Regions from separate parts of the Bacillus paramobilis genome, predicted to be linked through region 2. Evidence: riboswitches for the same ligand, from Rfam matches in the RefSeq annotation. Region 2 holds a riboswitch; each other region holds the start of a gene.
What was found. A riboswitch is a leader RNA that binds a small molecule or an ion and turns the genes downstream of it on or off. The one in region 2 is predicted to bind S-adenosylmethionine.
Positions count from the first base shown of each region.

Region 1: it holds a riboswitch for S-adenosylmethionine, as region 2 does, so the genes downstream of both, AABL52_RS02515 (methionine ABC transporter ATP-binding protein) here and AABL52_RS14160 (ECF-type riboflavin transporter substrate-binding protein) in region 2, are expected to answer to the same signal.
Region 3: it holds a riboswitch for S-adenosylmethionine, as region 2 does, so the genes downstream of both, AABL52_RS09975 (amino acid ABC transporter permease) here and AABL52_RS14160 (ECF-type riboflavin transporter substrate-binding protein) in region 2, are expected to answer to the same signal.

Region 1 is NZ_CP151108.1:512,629-520,844, reverse strand. It holds gene metQ (methionine ABC transporter substrate-binding lipoprotein MetQ) at 1-334, opposite strand, end outside; gene metQ (methionine ABC transporter substrate-binding lipoprotein MetQ) at 406-1,218, opposite strand; gene AABL52_RS02520 (methionine ABC transporter permease) at 1,242-1,907, opposite strand; gene AABL52_RS02515 (methionine ABC transporter ATP-binding protein) at 1,900-2,925, opposite strand; SAM riboswitch class I at 3,105-3,212, opposite strand; gene AABL52_RS02510 (hypothetical protein) at 3,338-3,682, opposite strand; gene AABL52_RS02505 (thioredoxin family protein) at 3,837-4,145, opposite strand; gene AABL52_RS02500 (toprim domain-containing protein) at 4,149-4,493, opposite strand; gene gcvH (glycine cleavage system protein GcvH) at 4,873-5,256, opposite strand; gene AABL52_RS02490 (arsenate reductase family protein) at 5,298-5,663, opposite strand; gene AABL52_RS02485 (DUF3937 family protein) at 6,322-6,564, opposite strand; gene AABL52_RS02480 (hypothetical protein) at 6,807-7,334, opposite strand; gene AABL52_RS02475 (phosphatase PAP2 family protein) at 7,478-8,125, shown strand; gene AABL52_RS02470 (PTS transporter subunit IIC) at 8,192-8,216, opposite strand, start outside.
Region 2 is NZ_CP151108.1:2,728,760-2,736,975, forward strand. It holds gene AABL52_RS14140 (HAMP domain-containing sensor histidine kinase) at 1-552, shown strand, start outside; gene AABL52_RS14145 (YjcZ family sporulation protein) at 645-752, opposite strand; gene AABL52_RS14150 (energy-coupling factor transporter transmembrane component T family protein) at 888-1,688, opposite strand; gene AABL52_RS14155 (ABC transporter ATP-binding protein) at 1,681-3,381, opposite strand; gene AABL52_RS14160 (ECF-type riboflavin transporter substrate-binding protein) at 3,392-3,940, opposite strand; SAM riboswitch class I at 4,081-4,196, opposite strand; gene AABL52_RS14165 (aspartate/glutamate racemase family protein) at 4,347-5,030, shown strand; gene AABL52_RS14170 (macrolide family glycosyltransferase) at 5,080-6,258, opposite strand; gene AABL52_RS14175 (peptidoglycan D,D-transpeptidase FtsI family protein) at 6,649-8,216, opposite strand, start outside.
Region 3 is NZ_CP151108.1:1,931,777-1,939,992, reverse strand. It holds gene AABL52_RS10010 (GNAT family acetyltransferase) at 1-255, shown strand, start outside; partial or broken gene AABL52_RS10005 (VOC family protein) at 277-786, opposite strand; gene AABL52_RS10000 (ThiF family adenylyltransferase) at 1,086-2,255, shown strand; gene AABL52_RS09995 (PqqD family protein) at 2,271-3,497, shown strand; gene AABL52_RS09990 (VOC family protein) at 3,686-4,585, opposite strand; gene AABL52_RS09985 (amino acid ABC transporter substrate-binding protein) at 4,661-5,452, opposite strand; gene AABL52_RS09980 (amino acid ABC transporter ATP-binding protein) at 5,464-6,225, opposite strand; gene AABL52_RS09975 (amino acid ABC transporter permease) at 6,245-6,913, opposite strand; SAM riboswitch class I at 6,983-7,089, opposite strand; gene AABL52_RS09970 (VanW family protein) at 7,317-8,216, opposite strand, start outside.

The DNA of each region.
Region 1 (8,216 bases), 2.2 Mb from region 2:
AATAAATGCCCATTGGCTCTAAATGGATTTTTCCTGCGTTTACAATTTTATATCCCTTTTCTTGAATTTCTTTATCTAAGTAAGGGATGTGCTGGAAGTAGTTCGCATCAATTTCCTTATCCGCTAACGCTTTATTCGGCAACACATAATCTTGGAATTTTTTAATCTCTAATTTAATACCCTTTTTCTCTAATATCGGCTGTGCCTTTTCTAAAATAACAGCGTGCGGCACGTTAGAAGCTCCCACAACTAGCTTATTCTCTTCTTTCCCTCCGCAAGCAGCTAATGTAAATACAGACAGTGCTGTAACAACTGACAGTAGAATCTTTTTCATATGATGTCCCCTTCTCCCCTATAGTTATGTAGTTATAAAAAGAGCCGGCATACACCAGCCCTTTTCAGCAATTATTCTTTTACAGGAACAACCGCTCCTTTATATTCTTTAGTAATAAAGTCTTCGATTTCTTTAGAATGCAATACTTCTACAAGCTCTTTAATCGCTTTTTTATCTTTATCACCTTTACGAACCACTAATACGTTTGCGTATGGAGAATCATCGCCTTCAATTGCAATTGCATCTTTTTCTGGGTTTAATTTCGCATCAATTGCATAGTTCGAGTTAATTAAAACAGCGTCGCCTTCTTTATTGTTATACACTTGTGGCAACAAACCAGGCTCAATATCCGTTTTGAATTTTAAGTGTTTCGGATTATCTGCAATATCTTTTGGAGTTGCACTAACTGGATCTACTCCGTCTTTAATTTTTAAAATGCCTTCTTTTTGTAAAATTGCTAAGCCACGTCCATGGTCAGTAACGGAATTACTCATAATAATTGTTGCTCCGTCCGGAAGTTCTTTTAAGCTCTTATATTTTTGAGAATATACACCAATTGGCTCTAAATGAATTTTCCCTGCTATTTCAAAGTCATATTTTTTATCTTTCATTTCTTTTTCTAAATACGGAATGTGCTGGAAGTAGTTTGCATCTAAATCCTTATCCGCTAACGATTTATTTGGTAATACGTAGTCTTGGAATTTTTTAATTTCTAACTCAATTCCTTTTTTCTCTAATAAAGGTTTAGCCTTTTCTAAAATAACCGCATGTGGCACGTTAGAAGCCCCCACAACTAGTTTCTTTTCATCTTTATCTTTCCCTCCACAAGCAGCTAAACCAAAAATTGAAGTTGAAATAAGTGCTGTAAGTAATAATTTTTTCATTTGAAACATCCTCCCGTTTTTTATTATCGTTTATCTATTCGAGTCGTTACACGATCACCAATCCACTGAATGAAAAATACAACTAGTAATACACAAATTGTCGCAACGATTGTTACATCGTTATTTCCTCGCTGGAATCCTTCTAAATATGCAAGTGTTCCAAGGCCACCAGCACCAACAACCCCCGCCATTGCTGTATAGCCTACTAAAGCAATTGTCGTAACCGTAATACCAGATACTAATGCTGGTAACGATTCTGGAATTAATACTTTCAAAATAATTGTGCTTGTTTTTGCTCCCATTGCTTTTGAAGCTTCAATTACACCTTTATCAATTTCACGAAGTGCAATTTCAACCATTCTCGCGTAGAATGGTGCCGCTCCAATAATTAAAGCCGGCAGTGCTGCACTCGCTCCAAGAATTGTTCCAAGCAGAATCTTTGTGAATGGGATTAATAAAATGATTAAAATGATGAACGGTATCGAGCGGAAAATGTTTACGAACGCTCCAATCGCCGTGTTAACTGCTTTGTTTTCCCATAAATTATCTTTCGCTGTCATAAAGAGTAACAATCCTAAAATTAGTCCTAAAACAAATGTGGCAAGAGCTGCGATTGCCGTCATATATAACGTTTCACCAGTTGCTTCTAACATTTGATTCCAATCAATATTTGTGAGTAACTTATCCATGTGCAATCACCTCCAGCTCTACTTGATCTTGATGTATTCCCTCTATCGCTTGCTGGATCGCTGTTTCCTCACCATTTAAATGAACAACTAAAGTACCGTAAGAGCCGTTATTCGTTTGTGCGATATTTCCTTGCAAAATGCTAACTTCTATATCACTGCGTTGCATTAATCTTTGAAGTACTGGTCTTTCTACAGCCTCACCGATAAACTGCAAACGAACTACTTTACCATCTGGATACTTTTCAATTAAGCTTTCAATCGTTTCATTTGTATCTTCAGAATCCGTTAACTGCTGTACAAATCGTTTCGTAATGTCTTTCTGCGGATTGCGAAATACATCCAGCACTGGACCCGTTTCTACAATCTTTCCTTTCTCCATTACCGCCACTCGATTACAAATCTTCCGAATCACATGCATCTCGTGTGTAATGAGTACAATTGTTAAACCGAGACGCTTATTAATATCTAATAACAAATCTAAAATTTGATCTGTCGTTTCTGGATCAAGAGCTGATGTTGCCTCATCACATAAAAGCACTTGTGGGTTGTTAGCTAATGCTCTTGCAATACCAACGCGTTGCTTTTGTCCTCCGCTCAGCTGAGATGGATACGCATCTCCTCTTCCTTCTAATCCAACAAGATGAATTAGCTCATCAACGCGTTTTCTTCTCGCCGCCCTATCAACACCTGCGATTTCAAGTGGAAACTCGATATTTTCACGTACAGTTCGTGACCAAAGTAAGTTGAAATGCTGAAAAATCATTCCGATTTCTTGCCTTGCCTTACGAAGTTCACTTCCTGTAATTGCTGAAATCACACGATTTGCAATTGTAATTTGGCCTGAAGTTGGTTTCTCTAGCTGATTGAATAATCTGATTAACGAACTTTTCCCAGCGCCACTATATCCGATAACACCAAATATTTCACCTTTGTCTATTTTTAAATTGGCATTATCTACAGCAGTGACATCACCGCTTTTTGCTTTATATATTTTCTTTACATTCTCTAATAGAATCATGGTGTATCACCCCTTTTTTATTTGGATCGACTCCGCAATTTTTTATGTTTAATGCGTGTAGTCCACCGTTATCACTACTTTTATTATTTGAATGTCCTCCACATTCAAACAATAAAAAAACCTTTCCGCTTTAGAGAAGCAGAAAGGTTTATATGCGTATATAACAACATTATCCCTCTCTCTCATCTCTCAAAGCATTTGCTTTGCAGGAATTGGCACCATTTCAACATAAGTTGACGGTTGCCGGGCTTCACAGGGCACAGTCCCTCCACCTCTCTTGATAAGAGAAATCAGATTACATTTTCGTCTGATTTGTAATTTATGAAATTGTCTATATTTTATGAATTGAATTGTATCAATATCCACACACCATGTCAACAGAAATTTTCGTAAAAAATGAACCTTCAGAATTTTAAGCGCCTACTGACATCGGTTTACATATATGAAACATCGATTCAACTAATAGCATCGTTCGATACGTTCCTGAATATTGTACACGTCCATCGTTCATTAACATTTGCAACCTTACATTTCCGTTCACCAATTGTTTTACATCTTCTTCATCTACACAAACGATTTGTTCCGTTCCTCTTTCCTCATGTAGCAGCTCTATATAATCCCTTGAAATTTGTAGCGAACAACTTTCATCTCCAAAACGGAAATTAACAGTTTTTTCTCCTTGTCTTAAAAGCGGCTCTAAATGATATTGACCATTAGCGTAATTTACAAATGATTGCAGCAAAGAATATAATTTCACCCTAAATCACATCCTTCATATCACTTTCTATTACACATACCATTCCCTCTCACTAAAGAGCAATCCTGTTACTTTCGCTCGACAAATACTGTAACCACCCTGCATCTCGACATATTTCCCGAGAAATATGTCGAGGCGGCAAAAACTTTGCCGCCTACTTTAATTCCGTATATAAATATTCAACCGAATGAAATGCATATATCTTCTTCATGAGTGTCCCATTTTCAAAAACAAGTAAACACGGTACACTTTCGATTCCATACTCTTTCGCTAAATGCGGAGCATAATTTAAATCTAACATTCCAATTTTGAGGTCTTCAATTGTCATCTCAACAACTGTTAACATCTTTTTTGCTAATTGGCATGTTCCACACATTGGAGTATATACATATAACACTGTTTTTTCTTCGTTCTCTATTAGGGCTGTTGCTTCGGCTCCTGTCCAGTCAATCACTTCTATCATTCCTTACCGTAAATATTCTGTATAAACGTCAATGTCAGCTCCCCATAATACATTTGCTAAGTGTGAAGATGGCGCAGTTGCCACTTCTCGGTACGAGCGATCAATATAAATATGCTCAGCTTGCGGAAATTCTTTTCGAAACTGTTTCCTTAACTTTTCTCCAGCATCATCAGCATCCACTAGTACATACACTTCCTTATCAAAAAACTGATCAATGAGCTCATCCATTTTCGACAAACCAATTGTACCATTTGTACAAACAATTTCCACCGGTTCACGAATAATAGATTCAATCTTTCTTCTATCTGATTTACCTTCTACAATAATGACTTTTTCTACATAAATCATATGTCATCACCCGATCACCATATACTATACAACCTTTAACTTAGTATATATTATATTCGTTATTTTCATGTTGTTTCCTGTTTATTTTTGCAAAAGAAAAGCGCAAGCGGCTCGTTCAGAACAAGAGGGCATTGGAACTCTTGAACTAGAGGCGCTTTTTGCCTCAAGTGAAAGAGTGAAATGACCGACTGTTCTAGCCGCTGGAGCTAGATCATAAAGAAAAGCGCAAGCGGCTCGCTCAGATTACGAAGCCCCATGAAACCTTACCGAAAAACATTCATTCCCATAATAGCTTATTCAATTGCACCCGATTTTAAATGTATTATGTAACACAAAATAAAAAAGGACAGCACAAAGGCTGTCCTTTAGTCGACTATAATTAGTCTTGGTTTGTCATTTCTGCATATTTTTCTGCAGTTAATAACTTCTCAACTTGGCTTGCATCAGAAAGTTCAACTTTAACCATCCATGCACCCTCGTATGGAGATTCGTTAACAAGTTCTGGTTGGTCACTTAATTCTTCGTTTACTGCTACAACTTTACCACTTACAGGTGCGTATAACTCAGAAACTGTTTTAACAGATTCTACGCTTCCGAATGGCTCGTCAGCTTCGATTGTTGCACCTACTTCAGGAAGTTCAACGAATACGATATCGCCTAGCTCACCTTGTGCAAAGTGAGTAATACCGATAACAACTTCATTACCTTCAGTTTTTACCCATTCGTGTTCTTCAGAGTAACGTAAATTATTTGGAATGCTCATGACTGTACCTCCAGTGAATGTATTAATTATGTAAAAATACCTTATTGGTACTTTTTCCACACACTTTCAAACTGCTCTTCGTTAAAACCAAGTGTTACATTCGTTCCATTTGTTACGATTGGACGTTTAATCAACATGCCATCAGATGCTAAAAGCTCGTACATTTCGTCTTCACTTGCATCCTTTAACTTATCTTTCAGACCAAGTTCACGGTAACGCATTCCACTTGTATTAAAGAATTTTTTTAATGGTAATTCACTTTTTTCATGTAAATTACGTAAATCTTCTTTTGATGGTGGATTTTCAACAATATGAATCATCTCATATGCTACATCGTTTGCCTCAAACCATTTCTTTGCTTTTTGACATGTGCCACACTTTGGATATGAATAAAATGTTACTGTCATAAATTCACCTACTTTTTTACTAACCTTTACCTTTATCATATAGAAAACGTTTTATTATTTCAAACGATTATTCGCTAAACTTTTACTTATTTCGTGATAATTTTTAATAATCCTGCAAATTTTTCTTATTTTTCCGCCATTTGTTAAGAAAAAATAAATAATAAATTTCTTTAGATTCTTCTCTTATCACTCGCCGAACATATATCTTAAACAAACGTTTGATTAATTCCCTATTTTTCTTCATTAGCCCTTGATCTGCATCGACTTCTTCCTACCGAACATACATCTTAAACAAACGTTTGATTAACTCCTCATTTTTCTTTGTTAACCCTTGAGCCGTATCGATTTCTTCCTACCGAACATATACCTTAAACAAACGTTTATTTAATTCCCTATTTTTCTTTGTTAACCCTTGATCTGCATCGATTTCTTCCTACCGAACATATATCTTAAACAAACGTTTATTTAACCATTTCATCCTATAGTCACAAAACCTGGAAACACTTTACATGACAAAGGCGTACAGATAAAGTGAAACTTTAATCAGTGGGGGTCTTACTGCCCATTAAAGCGGGATGAAAGGAATTAACGATTTTAGCCGTAATAATGAGAGTATTCCATGATATTGAAGAAATTACTGCAAAGAAAAAAGACGCATTTAAATGGATGCGTCTTTTGGCGATATTTCTTTTGTGAAATCATATAAAGCAATTGCGCCTAAAATAACCAGTATACTTTCAGGGGCATCTAACAAAATAGTTCTCCAAGTTTCTGAGACTACCCATTTAATACCTGCCGCTGATTCAAGATATGTTTGAAAATAACTAATTGTAAAATCAATTACATATAAACATACTAGTAATGTTAGACCAAATCGAATTAATTTCTTGTTTTTAAACATATAACACCTCTCAAAATTCATTGGATATTTCTAATTTCATTTCATTATATACGAAAATCCATATATTTAATTTTAACACATAAAAATTCCAAATAAATACAATGTGTATATTTGCATATTGTATTGACAGTATTCCATAATTTCGACTAGTAACCTCATAAACAATGGCATCATTTGAACCCACTATGTAACCGATTCCTGCATGTGAAATAAAGGAGAAGCCTAGTTTACAGGCTCCTTCTTTATCGACTCAAATAATCTGCAATTGTTTGAAATACTATGATATACATATTATGAATATTTTGATCCGAAACAGTATCATTATATAATCCCATACCCCAATATTGTCCCTCAGGATTCCCCATATTTACAAATCCTTGTGTATACATCATAGCTTCGTCCCTTGGGGCATTGTTATAATCTAAATCTTTTTCAGTAAAAATCAAGTATGGACGATCCTTTAGACCGATAAAAAATACCGGCTTCTTTAATGATAAAAATAAGTCCGTATACTGCTCCTTTGATGCTTCTTGAAAGTATTCTTTCATGACAAGAAATCCATCAACTTTTGCTGCTTTTTCCTGCATCTCTTCTAACTTCACATTTTCAAACTTTATATTCCTAAACGTATCTTTCGGCTTTTCTCCAATAACTCCAATTACGAGTGCTCTTCCGTTATATTCTAATTTCTCTCCTTCTTTATCCTTTGCACACCCAGCACCGACTAGGCATATCAATATAAAAAATAAGAAATACGATAAACGCTTCATATAGCACCCTCCCCTTCTTTTCAGTCAAGTGACAAAAACGTAAGGTTAATTCAAGAAAATGTAAGTAAAATCGATAGCTCAAATTACGTTTCTATATTATAATCAATTGAATTTACTTACATTACTAAACATAGGAGATTATCATGAAGAAATTTAAACTTCCATCTTTTCTTCCGTTAAGTTATATACTTCTACTCGTACTCGTAAGTCCCCTTTACGATGTATTAAATAAATCTACTGTACACGCAGTAGATGTCACAACTGTAGTAGATGATTGGATTCCATTTGTGAAAGCATTTATTATTCCTTATTTACTTTGGTTCCCTTACTTATACGGCGCACTTATTTATTATTGCTTTGCCAATCGAAAACAATATTATGTCACTTTAAGTAGTATCATTCTTGGAAAACTTGCTTGTTTTTCTATTTATTATTTTTGGCAGACAACTGTACCACGTCCAACAGTCGTTGGATCAGACGTATTTTCCGAACTAGTCCGCTATATTTATAGTATCGATCAACCGGTAAACTGTTTCCCTAGCATTCACGTACTTACTACCTTCGTCATTATGCTAGCTGCCTTTAAACGTAGAGAACAACATGCTTTTGAATATTATATCCTTATGTTCTTCGGTACGCTTATTATTTTATCAACGCTATTTACGAAGCAACACGCGTTTGTAGACGCCATCTCTGGAATGACGCTTGCAAGCATACTTTACTTCGGCGTTCAGTTATTATTAGCAAAAGAAACTGTACGTGTTCCAGTAAAACAAAATCATAAGATGTAACATAACAAAAAAGCAGACTATGGCTTCTACAGTCTGCTTTTCTCTATATAAAAGGAGATTTTCAATTTAAGATTGCGGTACAGTCATATCA
Region 2 (8,216 bases):
GACGAGTATATTGAACATATACTTGAAGAGTTACATCACGCCCAAGGAATTATTGATGATTATTTAACGTTTGCCAAACCGGCTTCAGAAAAATTAGATCATATTTCAGTAGAACAAGAATTAAATCGAGTTATTAATATGATCTTACCATTATGTAATATGAATACAATACATATTACAAAAGATTTCTCTACGGCGACTATTGTTGGTAATAAACAGCATTTTCAACAATGCTTTTTAAACTTAATAAAAAATGGTATTGAAGCAATGCCTAATGGTGGTACTTTAAATATCTCTTCATCTATTAGTAATAATAAAGTTATCATACGAATTGAGGACAGCGGCAGTGGTATGTCACAAGAGCAAATAAATCGATTTGGCGAACCATATTTTAGTACAAAAACGAAAGGTACAGGTTTAGGTACCATGGTTGCTGTTAAGATCATTGAAACGATGCAAGGTAGTTTAAAAATCCGAAGCGTTATTAATAAAGGTACATCTTTGACAATTACATTGCCGAAATGTAATTTGAATTCATCTGAAAACAAATAAAAAAGGAGCATTTATGCTCCTTTTTTATTTGTTTCGATACATAAGTATCTTCTATGTTTTTTTAGTTTACATTTGTGGAGACTAATTAGAAATTAGTACCCTCCGCCCCAGCAGCTGCATCCAACGATAATTAATAAAATAAATAACACAACTAATAAAGCGAAACCTCCACCAAAACCACAAGAACCACCGTAACTCATAATTTCTCCTCCTTTTGGTTTGAAAACTAATAGGTAGTTGATCATTTTAACTGGTTCGTATTATACATTATGTGAATATCCCTTTTTTGAGCATGTCTACAAAAAAATAAGTAAAAGCACTCATTTGAGAGTGCTTTAAAATGGATACCAAAAGTTTTGAAATACATGTAACTTTAAATATACTGCTACAATCAAAATAAAAACACCTACAAATAAAGCAATGAAATCCCCACTTTTTGCTTTATTTGTATAAAACCACGTACGTTTATCCTTCTTTCCAAATCCTCTTAAATCCATTGCATTTGAAACTGTATCGATTCTCTCTAGTGAATGAATAATTAAAGGCCAGAAAATTAAGACACGGTTTTTCATACGAGTCCATAAACTTGCTTCTCCTTTTTCAAAAGCTACTCCTCTCGCCTCTTGAGCATGTTTAATTACTTTATATTCGGACTGAATATCAGGTATATAACGTAACGCAATTTTTATTGCATAGGTTATCTTATAATGAATTCGAAATTTACTTAAGCTACTCACAAATTCACTTGGATCAGTCGTATAAATAAAAATAAGTGTAAATGGTAATAACGTAAAATATTTTAATGAAAGTGTAGCCGCATAAAATAACGTTTCATAAGTAATTGTCGCATATCCGATATGTAAAAACGAAGTATATGATTCAGTTAATTCAGACCCATGGGTTGGTGTAATAAATAAAATCATGACAGAATTTAATAAACTAAATGTAAATATAACACTAAAAACAATTAAAATTTTACGAAATGGAATTTTTGCAATTAGAAGTCCGATACAGCCAATCATAAATACAATAAATAATATACGAAAATCAAAAAACAAAAAAGTAAGCGTCATACAAAAAATAAATAACAATAATTTCACTGCTCCATCCATACGATGAAAGTATGTACTATACATGTTCCTCCCTCCTAGTAACCTCAAAATAAAGTTCTATAAACCTTTCAGGATAGGGAATTCCACTAAAATTAACTAGCTTGAATAAAGAACTTTCCCTTAGGTTCGCTCTTTGTAACGTTTTTGAATGACCTAATACGATAGACGCAGTATTATTTGCAATAATTTCCCCTTCATGTAAAACGATTGCTCTATCTGCGTATTCTAATGCGAGATTCATATCGTGTGTGATAAAAATAAAAGATATTCCCTTTGCAGCTAGTTTTTTAACAAACGACATAAACTGTTTATAATGATAATAATCTTGTCCCGCTGTCGGTTCATCTAAAATGATCAGTTTCGGATTTGTTGTTAGTACAGATGCAATCGTTACTCTCTTTTTTTGTCCATAACTTAATGCCTGAATTGGCCAATTACGAAATGGATACAAACCACAAATTTTTAATGTGTCTTCCGCTCTAAGCTTAATTTCTTCCTTTGAAACCTTTTTTAATTTTAATGAAAATGAAACCTCTTCTATAACAGTGGGTTGCGTAATCATATGATTTGGATTTTGCATCACATAAGATATAATCTCTCCACGTTTACGAATAGACCAAGAATTAATATTTACTCCATCAAATAAAATCCTATCATTTTTTGTTTTGTTTATCCCTATAAGACTATGAGCTAGTGTTGATTTTCCAGCTCCATTATGACCTAAAAGTGCTACAATTTCCCCTTCTTTTATTGAGAAATTTACATTTTCTAATACTTTTTGTTTATTAGGATAGGAGAAAGACAAATTTTCTACTTTCAATAATTCTTTGTTTGTAGGAGTGCTTTTACAAAAAACTTGCTTCTCCATCCACTCAGTTATTGCGTTACTTACATTTTCTCTTTGAAGATTTTCAAGTGGATATATTATTGAATTATTACCACCAAAAGGTAATCTCTTTAATCCTTCTATGTACATAGGTTCTCTTAAGCCGATAGATGGTAATATATTTGACGTTAAAATCTCTTCTGGAGTTCCTATCGCAACAATTTCCCCGTCATCCATTAAAATGATTTTATCTAAATCTAGATTTAATATTTCTTCTATTCGATGTTCAATAATTACAATTGTTTTATTATATTGTTTATGTATACCTTTAATAAGTTCTACTGTATGTAAGCTACTTACAGGATCTAGATTCGCTAAAGGTTCATCAAATAATAATATATCGGCATTCGTTGTTAACAACCCTGCTAGAGAAACAGTTTGTTTTTGTCCCCCTGATAATTGATGTGGACTTTGTTTATGAAAAGAATGCATCTTTACCTTTTTTAATGAATCTGAAACAATTTTTTTCATAGTGTTTTGATTTACACATTCATTTTCTAAATAAAAAGCTACATCTTCTTCTACTGTAAGACCAATAAATTGAGCATCTTGATCTTGCAAAATTGTTCCTACCTGTTTACTCTGTTCAAAAATACTCCCTTTCCTCGGGTCTTTTCCGGCAATTAAAATATTACCAGTGCTAATCCCCCCATAAGAAAACGGGATTAGCCCATTGATACAATGAGCTAACGTTGACTTCCCTGAGCCACTACGTCCAGCGATTAATACTTTTTCCCCAGGATATATATGAAAAGTAATGTCTTTTACAGTAGTCTGCGCCGCATGCTCATATTGAAAGCTAAATTGTTCAAAAGATATAATTGGTTGCATGTTAACATCCCTACTTTTCAATTTTTAAATGTGTATGTTTCTTATTAGACTTAGCTAGACCTATTGTAATTGGTAACCCAAGTACTAAAAATACAATAACATCCGCAATTGTTGCTCCTAATACTTGTATAACAATTTTGTCAAACGGTTCTCCCATCACAATAATATCGAATGCACCAGCAAATATAATAGCAAAGACAATACCAAGTAATCCAGCGATAGCTAAATAAGAAATATCACCCTTATTATACGTCCCGTTTTTCACACTAAAGCCAACTCTTTTTTGTATGAGTCCCATTGCAAATCCGATAATGCCTGAACTAATAACCCATCCCCACCAAATACCCCAACCAGCGATTGTATCCGTTACGGTATGACCGATAACTCCTATTAACAGTCCTGCCACTGGGCCAAATAACGCTCCAAAAACAGTTAAAATAGCTAATGCAGGTTTAATAAATGTATTTGGTGCAATAGAAAATCCCCAAAGTCCTAATATCCCATATAATGCTGCTCCAATTCCGATTGCCACTACTAACTTCGTTGATAATTTGTTCATTACAATTCCCCTCTCATATTAGTCAACTTTTATTACTCTATATTTATTTTGAAAATGAATTATGCATCGACACTCCCTTTCTATACAACAAAAAAATGACCCCTTATATAAGAGGTCATTTTCTTTCACGTTCAAGAATCCTCTTATCTTCCAAAAAACACATCGTGTCCTCTGCGGAATTAGCACCTTCCTATAAATGTACATAGGGGTTGCTGAGGTTTCATAGGGCCGTTCCCTCCACCTCTCTGGATAAGTATTAATTTGTAATTCGTATTATGGCACTAAGAAGAATAAATATCAACACTTTTCTAATTATTTTTATTTTTTGTTAAATGCCACATTTAAATCATTGTATTCTTATCGGAATTATGAAATAATGAACTCAAAATTGTTTCAGGAGGTATATATGATGAAAGTAATTGGTTTAATTGGTGGACTAAGTTGGGAATCTACATCGTTATACTATAAACATATTAATACACTTACACTCTCTCAATACGATCAAAATGCAAAGCTTGTTTTATATAGCATGGATTTTGGTGAGGTAACTACCTTACTACAAAATCATCAATATGAAGAAGTGAAAAACGAATTGGTCACCGTTGCAAAAAAGGTTGAAAATTCCGGGGCAGAATGTTTATTAATGTGTTCCAATACAGTACATTTATTTGCTGAAGAAGTAGAACAGGCAATATCAATACCGCTCCTTCACATCGGTGATGTAAGTGCAAAGGAAGTGGTAGAACAGAATATAAAACGTATCGGACTATTAGGAACGAGACAAACGATGGAACAAGACTTTTATAAATCTCGTCTAGCGAATTATAACATTGAGACAATTATCCCAATTAAAGAAGATAGAGATTTTATACATCATGTTATTTTAAATGAATTAAGTAAAGGAATTATTTCAGAATCATCCAAAGAAAAGCTATTACAAATTGCAAAATCATTAATTCAAAATGGTGCAGAGGGTATATTACTTGGATGTACTGAAATTCCTTTGCTTATTTCTCAAAACGACCTTACTGTACCTGTTTTTGATACTGCTTTAATACATGCAAATACTGCTGTGCAGTTTGCGGGATAATAATATAAAAGCATAAAGGTAGCATCTCTATGCTTTTATATTGCCCAAACTATTTATTTAAAAGAGCTTTAATAACTTCGATTGCTTCTTTTGAACCACCGCATTCTAAAAAACTATCATTCAGTTTTCGTATACCATGTTTATACTTTTCATTTGAAAGAACGTCTATTACCGCTTCATTTAGAGTTTGCACATTAACATGCTCTTTCAATAATCTATGTGCTGCTTCCAGCTCAGTTAATCTTTGTGCTATCATTGGTTGGTCTTTATCATGTGGAATTATGACAAATGGGACATTAAAATAAATAGCATCGTGCACACTATTCATGCCACCATGTGTAATAAAAACATCTGCTTCACTTAATATTTCTGATTGGGGTACGTATGAAGCAATAATAAAATTGTCTGGCGCTTTCTTAATTTTAGAACGATCATTTCTATCACCAATTGCCATTACAACTATTCCATCAAAATCTGAAAAAGTATCAATGCAAGTATTAAAGAATGGTTCGAGTCCTTCAAGCAGTGTTCCCATTGAAATATAAATAACTTTCTTATCTTTAAGTAATTCTAGTGGAAACTCTACATTTGTTTTACGCTTTGAAATACTTGGCCCAATAAAAATATTATTTTCTCCGAACGCATCGCTATTAGGTTGAAAATAACGACTTGTGTACACGAGCGAAATATCACCCTTATTATGCATAAATTGAAGATTATTTTTGGGCTTTACTCCAAATTCGTTTTCTATTTGATATAATAACTTTTCAGAAAGTTCATCAGGTTGAAATTGTATTTCTGCATTTGGATGAAAAGGTAAAGTCTCTAAAAATTCTGGAGGAATTAAAAATATAGGAGAAGAAACTACGCCTGGAATTTGTAAATACTCCTTTACTAACTCTCCAGCACCAAATATATCATAAATTACGAAATCAAAATTTATTCTTTCACATAATTGTTTTGTAATTTTTAATATATATAAAGAAGTTTGAACATGTACATGAAAGAAAGAATTCAGCCCAGATGAAGTTTCATTATCAATAGAAATCTCCTTTAATAAATCCGGATGGGTATATACAGTCGCTCCCAAATCTTCAATTCTGCCTCTAAAATGTTCTGTTGTAATATAATGTACGTGATCACCCCGTTCAGTAAAGGCTTTGACTAAACTTAATGTAGGGTTTACATGTCCTTCTGCTGGAAAATTAACCACTAAAATATTTAGCACTTATTTCTCACTCCTTACATTTCAATGCTCTTATTAATCATACTGTAAATATTACCGTCAATCTTCACCTAATAGTCCTAATATGCTTGCTACTTAAGATTGATAAATAATTGTCAGTTATTAACATAAAAAAAGCATCTACATAAGTAGATGCCTAACCGTGATAAGGAGTGTTCTGTGAGGATAGAATAAGCTTTTCAGCTTGTCCTATGCTATCAATATATGATTTATTTTATAAAAGGTGAATAATTGATAGAATTATTTCACCCATTTTATTCAATTAAATAGATAATATACTATTTCTACTTTACCTATTATACCTCGTTTCTAATTTATTCCTATGAAAAAACGCCTCTAGTTCACATGATTGCTAGAGACGCTTCGTACATTTTAATTCTCTTTAGGATCATCTATTTTTGGCGATTCTCCACTTAAACGCTTGTTTTTCAATTCGAAATAAGCATCTAAAACTTCTTTTCCAATATCAGAGTTAATGCCAGATTTATCATTAATAACCCATGGTACAACTACAGAGAACGCTACTTCCGGATTATCATATGGCGCATATCCTGCTAACGTTAAATTATAACATTCCCTTCTCTCGCCTTTTTCATTTCTTCCGATATCACTTTCACCACCGTAAACTGTCTGTGCTGTCCCTGTTTTACCTGCTGGTTTATACGATGCTTTTTGGAACGCCCTTACTCCAGTTCCATCACCTTCTTGGAATACCCTTCTAAATCCTTCTTTTACTTGATTTATATATTCCTCTTTCATATCTATTTTATTTAAAACGATTGGCTCTACTGAATGTACCACTTTACCAATTTCATCTTTTTGCGACGTTTGCTCTCTAACCTCTTGAACAATTTGCGGCTTCATTCGATATCCACCGTTTGCGATTGTTGAAATATACTGTACAAGTTGAAGTGGTGTATACGTGTCATATTGACCAATTGAGTAGTCTAATAAGAAACCTGGTTGGTTATCTTTTTTACCAATTTGTCCAGCTGTTTCATTTGGTAAATCGATACCCGTTGGAACACCTAATCCAAATTGCCTAAAATAATACCTCATTTTATCAAAGTACTCCTGTTTAATATTTAATGAGCTATTTTTCACATAATCCACACCTGCAATTTTTAATGCTGTATGAAACATATAAACGTTTGAAGAAACTTGTAACGCTCTTAAATCATCAATATTTCCGAACTCTTTCCAAGATTTTTTTTCCTTAGTTCCTTTAAACTTCATTGGTGCATCATAAAAATAAGTACCTGGTGTTATAGCTTTTGTTTCAAATCCAGTTAAAACTGTCGCACCTTTCACTGTTGATCCAAGCTCGTATGAACTAGTCATTGTGCCTAATGCATAGTCTTCAACTTCTGTTTTCCCATCTTTTTCTACAAGTCTTTTCCCAGCCATTGATAATACTTGTCCGTTTTTCGGATTCATCATTACAACGAAAGCACGGTCCAACATCGATTCTGAACCTTTATATGCTTTTAATATTTTTTCAATACTTTCTTCTACTTTTTTCTGCAGCTCCATATCTATTGTTAAAGTTAAGTTCTTACCGCTTTTCCCCTCAGAAACTGTTTCCGTTCTAATTGTATTACCTTGTTTATCAGCAACGCTTCTTACTTCTCTTTTTGCCCCATGAAGTACATCTTCGTATTGCTGCTCGATATAACTTTTTCCAACCCTATCATTTCGGCTATAATCACGTACCAAGTAGTAATCTAATCGTTCACTCGGTAATCCTTCATCGGAATTAGAAACATTTCCAAGAACGGATCGGAATAATCCATCATTTACATACACTCTCTCCCAATCAACCGATACGTCTACTCCTGGAAGATTCGCTAAACCTTCACTAATTATAGTAAATTCTTTTTCACTAACATCTTTTTTAATAATTTGAGGAGCCATTTGATAGCCTGCAGTCATCTTACTTT
Region 3 (8,216 bases), 800 kb from region 2:
GCGTATTCTTTCCTCCATACATCAGAAAAGGATAATACAGTAGAACTAGGGTGGTGTGGAACTCACACTACAGAAAATGTATCCTTACTGAAACCACTCATTTTCAAACAAGCTATGTATACAAATAAACACGGCTATTCTTTCATTCAAGGTGAATTCGATTCAACGAGTATATATGCAATGGAAATAATAAAATCCTTTCCTTTTAACCCTTGTGCTACTTGGATTACGTATCAAAAAGAAGTCGGAAAGTGATTATATACCTTCCGACTTCTTTTATGCTGTTTCTATTTCAAACTGCACTGTAATACCACTAGGATCTACTACTGTAAATCCGTTTGTACTTTCATTTACTTTATGTTGTTTTTCTATTAATCTTTCTTTCACTTCATCTAACGCTTCTTTATGCGGTAATACAATTGTATACACTTTAAGTCCAGTTGCATGTGCAAGTGGGGGTGGATTATTTACTCCGTTCCACGTATTTGCACCGATATGGTGATGATATCCTCCTGCAGAAATGAATAAGCAGTCATCTTCGCGTTGTTGCACTTCAAATCCTACTGTCTCTACATAAAACTCATGTGACTTCTCTACATCAGCTATTCGTAAATGTACGTGTCCAACTACAGTATTAGCAGGTAATCCATCAACTTCATAATCAACGAGCGTTGCCAGTTCTTTTAAATCTAGCGGCGTACTTCCTCCTGGTCCTTCTCCCCATTGATCACGCGGACGGTCTGCATAAATTCCAATACCATTTCCCTTTCAATTTTGCAAATAAAATACGTATCTATCTTTATTAAAAAGAGAATACCCTTAAATAAAATAAAAAATTTAAATTTTCAAAAAAATATTGACCAACTCTTTCTCGAACTGTATATTTAACTTAGATAGTTTGTAAAATTCTATCAAATTTAACAAAAAGGGGGATTTAAAATGAAGATTAAAGCTAAAAAAGTTGAGAAAGTACGTACAACTAATATTACTTATCCACCTTGCTGATTAACTTAATACCAAAACACAAGAATTGTCTTTACAGACAATTCTTGTGTTTTAATAACTACTAGAAAGAAGTGATTTATATGATTTTTTTGCCAAAGTATAAAGAGATACACCCTTGTTATGAATTTGATTCTGGAACGATTAGATTAGGAGATTCCTTCGGTACCGCCGTTGAAATTGATGACACAAATAAATCTATCCGAACTTTAATAAAACTTATGGATGGTACTAAAACAATTAATGAAATATACGAAGAAATAATAAAAACCTATCCTAAAATACAGCTTGCTGAAGTTATTGAAGCAATAGAGGAGTTAAATAATTTAGGATTTCTAATTAATAATTCACTAGAAATAAATTCTGAACTTTCACACGAACAGCGAGAGCGATACAAAGCTAACCTTAACTATTATTCTTTATTCTGTGATATACATACTAGCCCGAGCGCTATTCAAAAAAAGTTGAATGAAACTCAAGTAACAATAATTGGGATGGGTGGCTTTGGAAATCATATACTAGTAAACTTAGCTGGGATGGGCATTCATAATATTCGCTTTATAGATTTCGATACGGTTGAACTTAGTAATCTCAATCGACAATTTTTATTTCATGAAAATTGTATCGGAAAATTAAAAATACATGAAGCTCAAAGTTTTATAAAGCATTTTAATAGTAATATAAAAACAGAAGCAATCAATAAAGAAATAAAATCTCAAGAAGATGTGGAAAGAATAATTTCAAATAGTGATATTGTAATACTTGCGGCTGATCAACCTCAAATGAAAATTCAACGTTGGGTAAATACAGTATGCTTAGAAAAAAACATTCCGTTTATTAGTGGCGGAGTAGATTTAACATATGGAATGTTTTATACAATTATACCAAACGAAACGGGTTGCTTAGATTGCTTACACTTGCACCGTATGGAACTTGCTGAAGACTATCTTCTATTTATACAAAGCATACTAGAAAATGAAAAAAAATCTCCCACTGCTACAGTTTTCTCAAACCCTCAAATTATTACCGCTATGATGTGCACTGAATTAATGAAGCTTATAACAAAAATAGGAGACCTAGAATCCAATGGTCGATTGATCAATATAGATTTTCATACGTTCGAAAAATCTATACCTTTCGAATGGACTAAAAATGACAATTGCTTAACTTGTAATCACCAAGCGCAAACAAACCCTATGTTTAATGCACTACAAAATACTTTTGAAAACTATCATAAAATTCACTCAAAATAACAGGAGGTTTTCTCTTTGCAACTAACACCTTCTTCCCAACTAAAAATGCATAATCTTAAACATAGAATTGAAAATGACTCTGAAACTCTTATTGGTCGCACTGATATAAGTGACTTTATAATTTTACCAAATATCGGAATAGAAATTATCAACCTTTTAGACAAGGGTTATACCATCCAAGAGGTTCAGGATATAATTTATAAAGATACAGGCGAACATATAGATATAATAGATTTCGCTCAAGACCTCATTCATGAATATAAATTTGTTTATACAGTAAATGGAGTTATTATTAATAAAATTATACATAAAGCAGATCATTTTTCGTGGATTCCAGAGAAAACGGGAGATATTCTATTCAACCGCTTCGCTTATATTTTATATTTTTCCGTCTTTTTTTCTGGTCTAATTCTTACTATTACTCATACAGAATTTTTCCCTAAACCATATGATTTTTTCATTGTAAATTCACATGTTATGTCTTTAGGGATTATTACCTTCTCTATTTGGATACTTATTTTTTTTCATGAGCTCGCACACCTTATATCTGCACGTTCTTTAAAAATAGGAAGTCGCATTGGATTAAGCCATCGTTTAGTCTTTATGGTTGCTGAAACAGATATGTCTAATATTGTATTAATCCCACCGCAAAAAAGATTTCGGGCTTATTTAGCTGGAATGGCTTGGGATGGAGCACTATTAGGAATTGGCATTTGGGTGCAATTTCTAAATCAACTTGATATTATTCCTATTCATGCAACAATTATTTCATTTATTAAAATGCTCAACATATCTCTTTTGATTTCTTTAGTTTTTCAATTCATGTTCTTTATGAAAACTGATATTTATTATGTTTTCGTTACAATTTTTAAATGTAACAATTTACTAGAAAATACAAATTTATATTTAAGGTCCTTCTTTAAAAAGCAAAAAAATATTGAAAATGATAATGAACTAGAAAATATTAGCCCTCATGAGCGAAATGTTATTAAATGGTATAGCGTATTTTATATAATTGGTATTTGTTGGGCTCTATACTTCTTCTTTTTTATTACTTTACCCCTTTCTATACAATTTATAAAAAATATCTCTTACCAATTAAACAATACCCCTATTTTATCATGGCAATTTATAGACGGTATTATCATGATTATTATTACACTAATACCAATTCTATTCGTTATCATTTCATGGTTTGTAGGTTATTTACGTAATAATAAAATAAAGCAAATTTCTCAATAATAACTAATTTTTTATATCCTTCTCTATCTTTACGCTAAAAATATATAAAGTGCTCTTTAACCCAAGAAAGTAGTATGTAATTTCATACTACTTTCTTGGGTATTTATTCTTCAATCACATTATGTTACCTATCTTTAAAATTTTTACGTTTCACGGGAAATAAATCATAACATTTTAGTTCTAATCTATTAAATTATAAAACCTACTGTAATACCACTAGGATCTACTACTGTAAATCCGTTTGTACTTTCGTTTACTTTATGTTGTTTTTCTATTAATCTTTCTTTCACTTCATCTAACGCTTCTTTATACGGTAATACAATTGTATACACTTTAAGTCCAGTTGCATGTGCTGGTGGATGTGGATTATGTACTCCGTTCCACGTATTTGCACCTATATGGTGATGATACCCTCCTGCAGAAATGAATAAGCAGTCGTCTTCGCGTTGTTGCACTTCAAACCCTACTGTCTCTACATAAAACTCATGTGACTTCTCTACATCAGCTATTCGTAAATGTACGTGCCCAACGACAGTATCAGTAGGTAATCCATCAGCCTCATAATCAACGAGTGTTGCCAGTTCTTTTAAATCTAGCGGCGTACTTCCTCCTGGTCCTTCTCCCCATTGATCACGCGGACGGTCTGCATAAATTTCAATACCATTCCCCTCTAAATCTTGTAAATAAAACGCTTCGCTATACGTATGATCACTTGCACTATTAAACCTTGAAATTGGTAAAATTTCATTAGAATATGTATAACGCCCTTCTTGTTCAGCTGGACTATCAATTACATTCTTATTACGAATCACCCCAAATAATGCCGATGCAAATGCTTCACGAGTCGGAACTAAAAAGGCTACATGATATATGCCAGTCGTACGCGGCTCTTGCAGAATCCCGTCCTCTAACTTTTCAAGAACAAGTAACGTGCTCTTTCCACCTTTTCCTGATAAATATGCTTTATTCGCCTCCTGTTTAATTACTTCTAAGCCTACTACATTCTCATAAAAAGCAATTTGGCGCTCTAAATCTTGCACTTTAAATTCAACATGACCAATACGTGTTTTCGGATGAATTTGTACCATGAATAACTCCCTCTCTAGTTCCCTTTATTTTTTTATATTAATTGATAGGTGATAGCCCCATTCAACGAATACACCTTAATTTTGTTTTTTCGTAGCATCAACTTTTAGCCATTTTTTCGATATCTCACTTAATGTGCCATCTTGCTCTAACTCTTTTAACGCTTTATTTATATTTTCCAACTTTTCGCTCTTTTTAGCAAATGGAAATGCAATCTCTCCCCATTCAAGTGGACCAAATCCGACTTTAACATTATCTAGTTTTGCTTTTGTAATTGTCGTTTCTACTTGAACTTTATCATTATAATAAGCATCGACACGTCCAAGTCCTACTTCATTCAATTCGGCTGTCGGATCTTCTGAGAATGTCTTAATTGTAAAAGCATTATTTTTATTTAGTGCTTTTAACTCCTGCTCTCCTGCTGTACCAAGTCCAACACCTACAGTCTTACCTTTTAGATCTTCTAACGATTTGATTGTATGGTTATCCTTCTTCACCGCAAAAACAGAGCCTGAGTACACGTATGGAATTGAAAAATCATATTTCTTTTTCCTTTCCGGAGAGACTGATAGTTCATTTGCAATTGTATCAATACGACCTGAATCTAATAAACCGAATAACCCCTCAAAATCAGAAACATTCCATTCTACTTTATACCCAGCTTTTTTAGCAGCCGCTTCAATAATTTCAGCATCAAAACCTTTTACGTTCTCGCCTTCTTTAAATATAAATGGACTACGCCCTGCAGAAGTCCCAACTTTCACTACTTTTTCATCTGTCTTTTTACTTGCTGTATCCGAACCACAAGCAGACAAAACTCCAACTGATACTGTTAATGCTAGTGTTAATAATAATGATGATTTTTTCATAGCTCTTCCTCCTAAATAACGAAATGATTGCCTTCTTCAGAAGCATTTAATTGCCGTAAAAACTTTTTCGTACGTTCATTTTGCGGGTTTCGGAAAATCTCTTTCGGCGTCCCCTGCTCTATAATAATTCCATCAGCCATAAAAATAACGCGATCTGCCACGTCTTTTGCAAAATTCATTTCATGTGTAACAACAACCATCGTTATATGCTGTCTTGCCAAGTCTTTAATAACTTGCAATACCTCATTCACCAATTCTGGGTCAAGTGCAGAAGTCGGTTCATCAAACAATAAAACCGCGGGATTTAAAGCCATTGCCCTAGCAATCCCTATCCTTTGCTGTTGCCCTCCCGATAACATTGTTGGATAAAAACTTTCTTTATCAGCTAAGCCTACTTGTTTTAATATTTCTCTCGCTATTCTCTTTGCCTCTTCTTCACTTTTTTTCTGTACAACCGTTAATGCTGTTGTAATATTTTGTAATGCTGTTTTATTTTTAAATAAATTATAGTTTTGAAAAACCATAGCCGTTTTTTGACGTAATTGTATTATTTCTTTTTTATAAAGTTTTTTCGCATGAATCTCTAAATCTTCAATTCTAATACTTCCATCCTCTGGTTGTTCTAATAAATTTAAACATCTTAATAATGTCGATTTACCTGAACCAGAAGGTCCAATAATGACTACCACTTCTCCTTTATTTACAGTAAGTGAGATTCCTTTTAATACTTCATTACTTTTGTAAGATTTATACAAATCACTTATCTCAATCACACATATCACCTCATTCCTGTTACAAATACGGTGCATCAAGTTTCTTTTCTAACTTTTTCTGTCCCCAACTAATTACGATTGTAATAATCCAATATACTATTGCTACCGCTAAATAACTTTCCATATAACGATACGATTGTGCCGCTAGCATTTTCGCTTGCGCTAAAATTTCAGCCACCCCAAGAGCAAAAGATAACGAAGATTCTTTTAACAATCCGACAAAATTATTTCCAAGTGACGGTACCGCTACACGAATAGCTTGCGGGAAAATAATTTGTCGCATCGCTTGCGCCTTTGTCATTCCAACTGATAAACAAGCATCCATTTGCCCCGATTCCACAGCATTTAATGAACCTCGAATAATTTCTGATAAATAAGCAGCATTATTTAAACTTAGGCCAATTAAAGTTGCTTGCATAGCTGTAAGCACTGTAAATGTCGGAAAGATTTGTGGTAATCCGAAATACAACACAAACAATTGAACTAATAGCGGCGTTCCTCTAAAGAAAGAAATATACACCCTTACAATAGGATATAAAAATTTTGTTTTGTTCTTCGTTACAATCGCCAAGCCAATCCCTATAACAAAAGAAATAATCATTGAAACTAAAGTAATCCCTAAAGTTATGTATACATACTTAAATAATTGCGGAAAACTTTCTAAAAAATACGTTACATCAAACTTCACTCTATCCCCCCTCTCTAAACAAAAAACTCTTCTTACATATATAAGAAGAGTTGAATGTTAATCCATTTCCCCTCATCTTCCAAACGCATTATACGTTTGCTGGAATTAGCACAGTACTTTTGTAGCCTGTTGCTGAGATTTCATCGGGCCAGTCCCTCCATCTCTCTTGATAAGAAAACTAATAAATATTTCCATTTATTTAGTTGTTAATATGAAGAATACAGTTAATTATATATAATGTCAATAGGAAAACTAAGAATTAAATTCAATACTTTTTCGAATAGCTTATTCCTCACATTCAGCCAGTCTTAAGGAATATAATTTACACTGGATAAATTGCACAAAAAAAGCCATTATTTCTATTAAGAATAGAAATAATGGCTTTTTTATAGATTAATTATTCTTATCTCATTTTATGTACTTCAGCAACTAACTTTCCGCCCTGAATGCCCATATAAAGTTTCACAGGTGCATCATTCGTGTTTTCAAACACTAAGTCTAAGTATGGATATGCAATTGTAGCGTCTCTTCCTTGTGGAACGTATCCTACCGTTTTAGAATGCGTTGTTCTCTCTACCATCTTCAAACCAGCTTGATCTGCTGCATTGTATAAAGTTGATGATGTTTGACAAACACCACCGCCGTAGCCATCTACTAATTTACCATCTACAATTTCTTTTCCTAATTGGTATCCTTTATCTGGCGTTGTATCACCTATTAATGCATTGAAAGAGAAACGGTCTCCTTTCGCTAATACAACTCCATTTATGCTCGCTGCTGACAAACGAATATTCTCAATACGGCCACCTGCTGAGCCACCTAAATTCGTTTCGTATCTACCAATTACCGTGCCACTTCCTTGCGCATCACTTAATGTTGCAGTAGGCTTTTTCTCAACAATAGGTAATTGATATGAAGAATCCCACATACCAACGTTTAATAATTTATCTACTAATTCTTTTTCCATTAACTCATAAGCAGGTTTTCCTTCTTGCCAACTTCCATCAGGTGCTACGCGTGAAGGAACCATCTTTTTGTCAACGCTTTTCCCAACCTCGCTAGCAACCTTCGTTACCGATTTTTTAAATTTCGCTTCGTCTTCAAAATAGCCTAGACTCGATAAATCTAGCTTTTTCACTTCCGTACCTGTGCGACCATCTACTAAACTAATAGAATCCTGTACTTCTGCTTTAGCCTCTACCGTGTGGCCACCAATATCACTTACTAATGCAACATCACTGACTTTTGTACCACAGCCACTCACTACAGCTACACATAACACCCCAACTAATATACCCTTTAC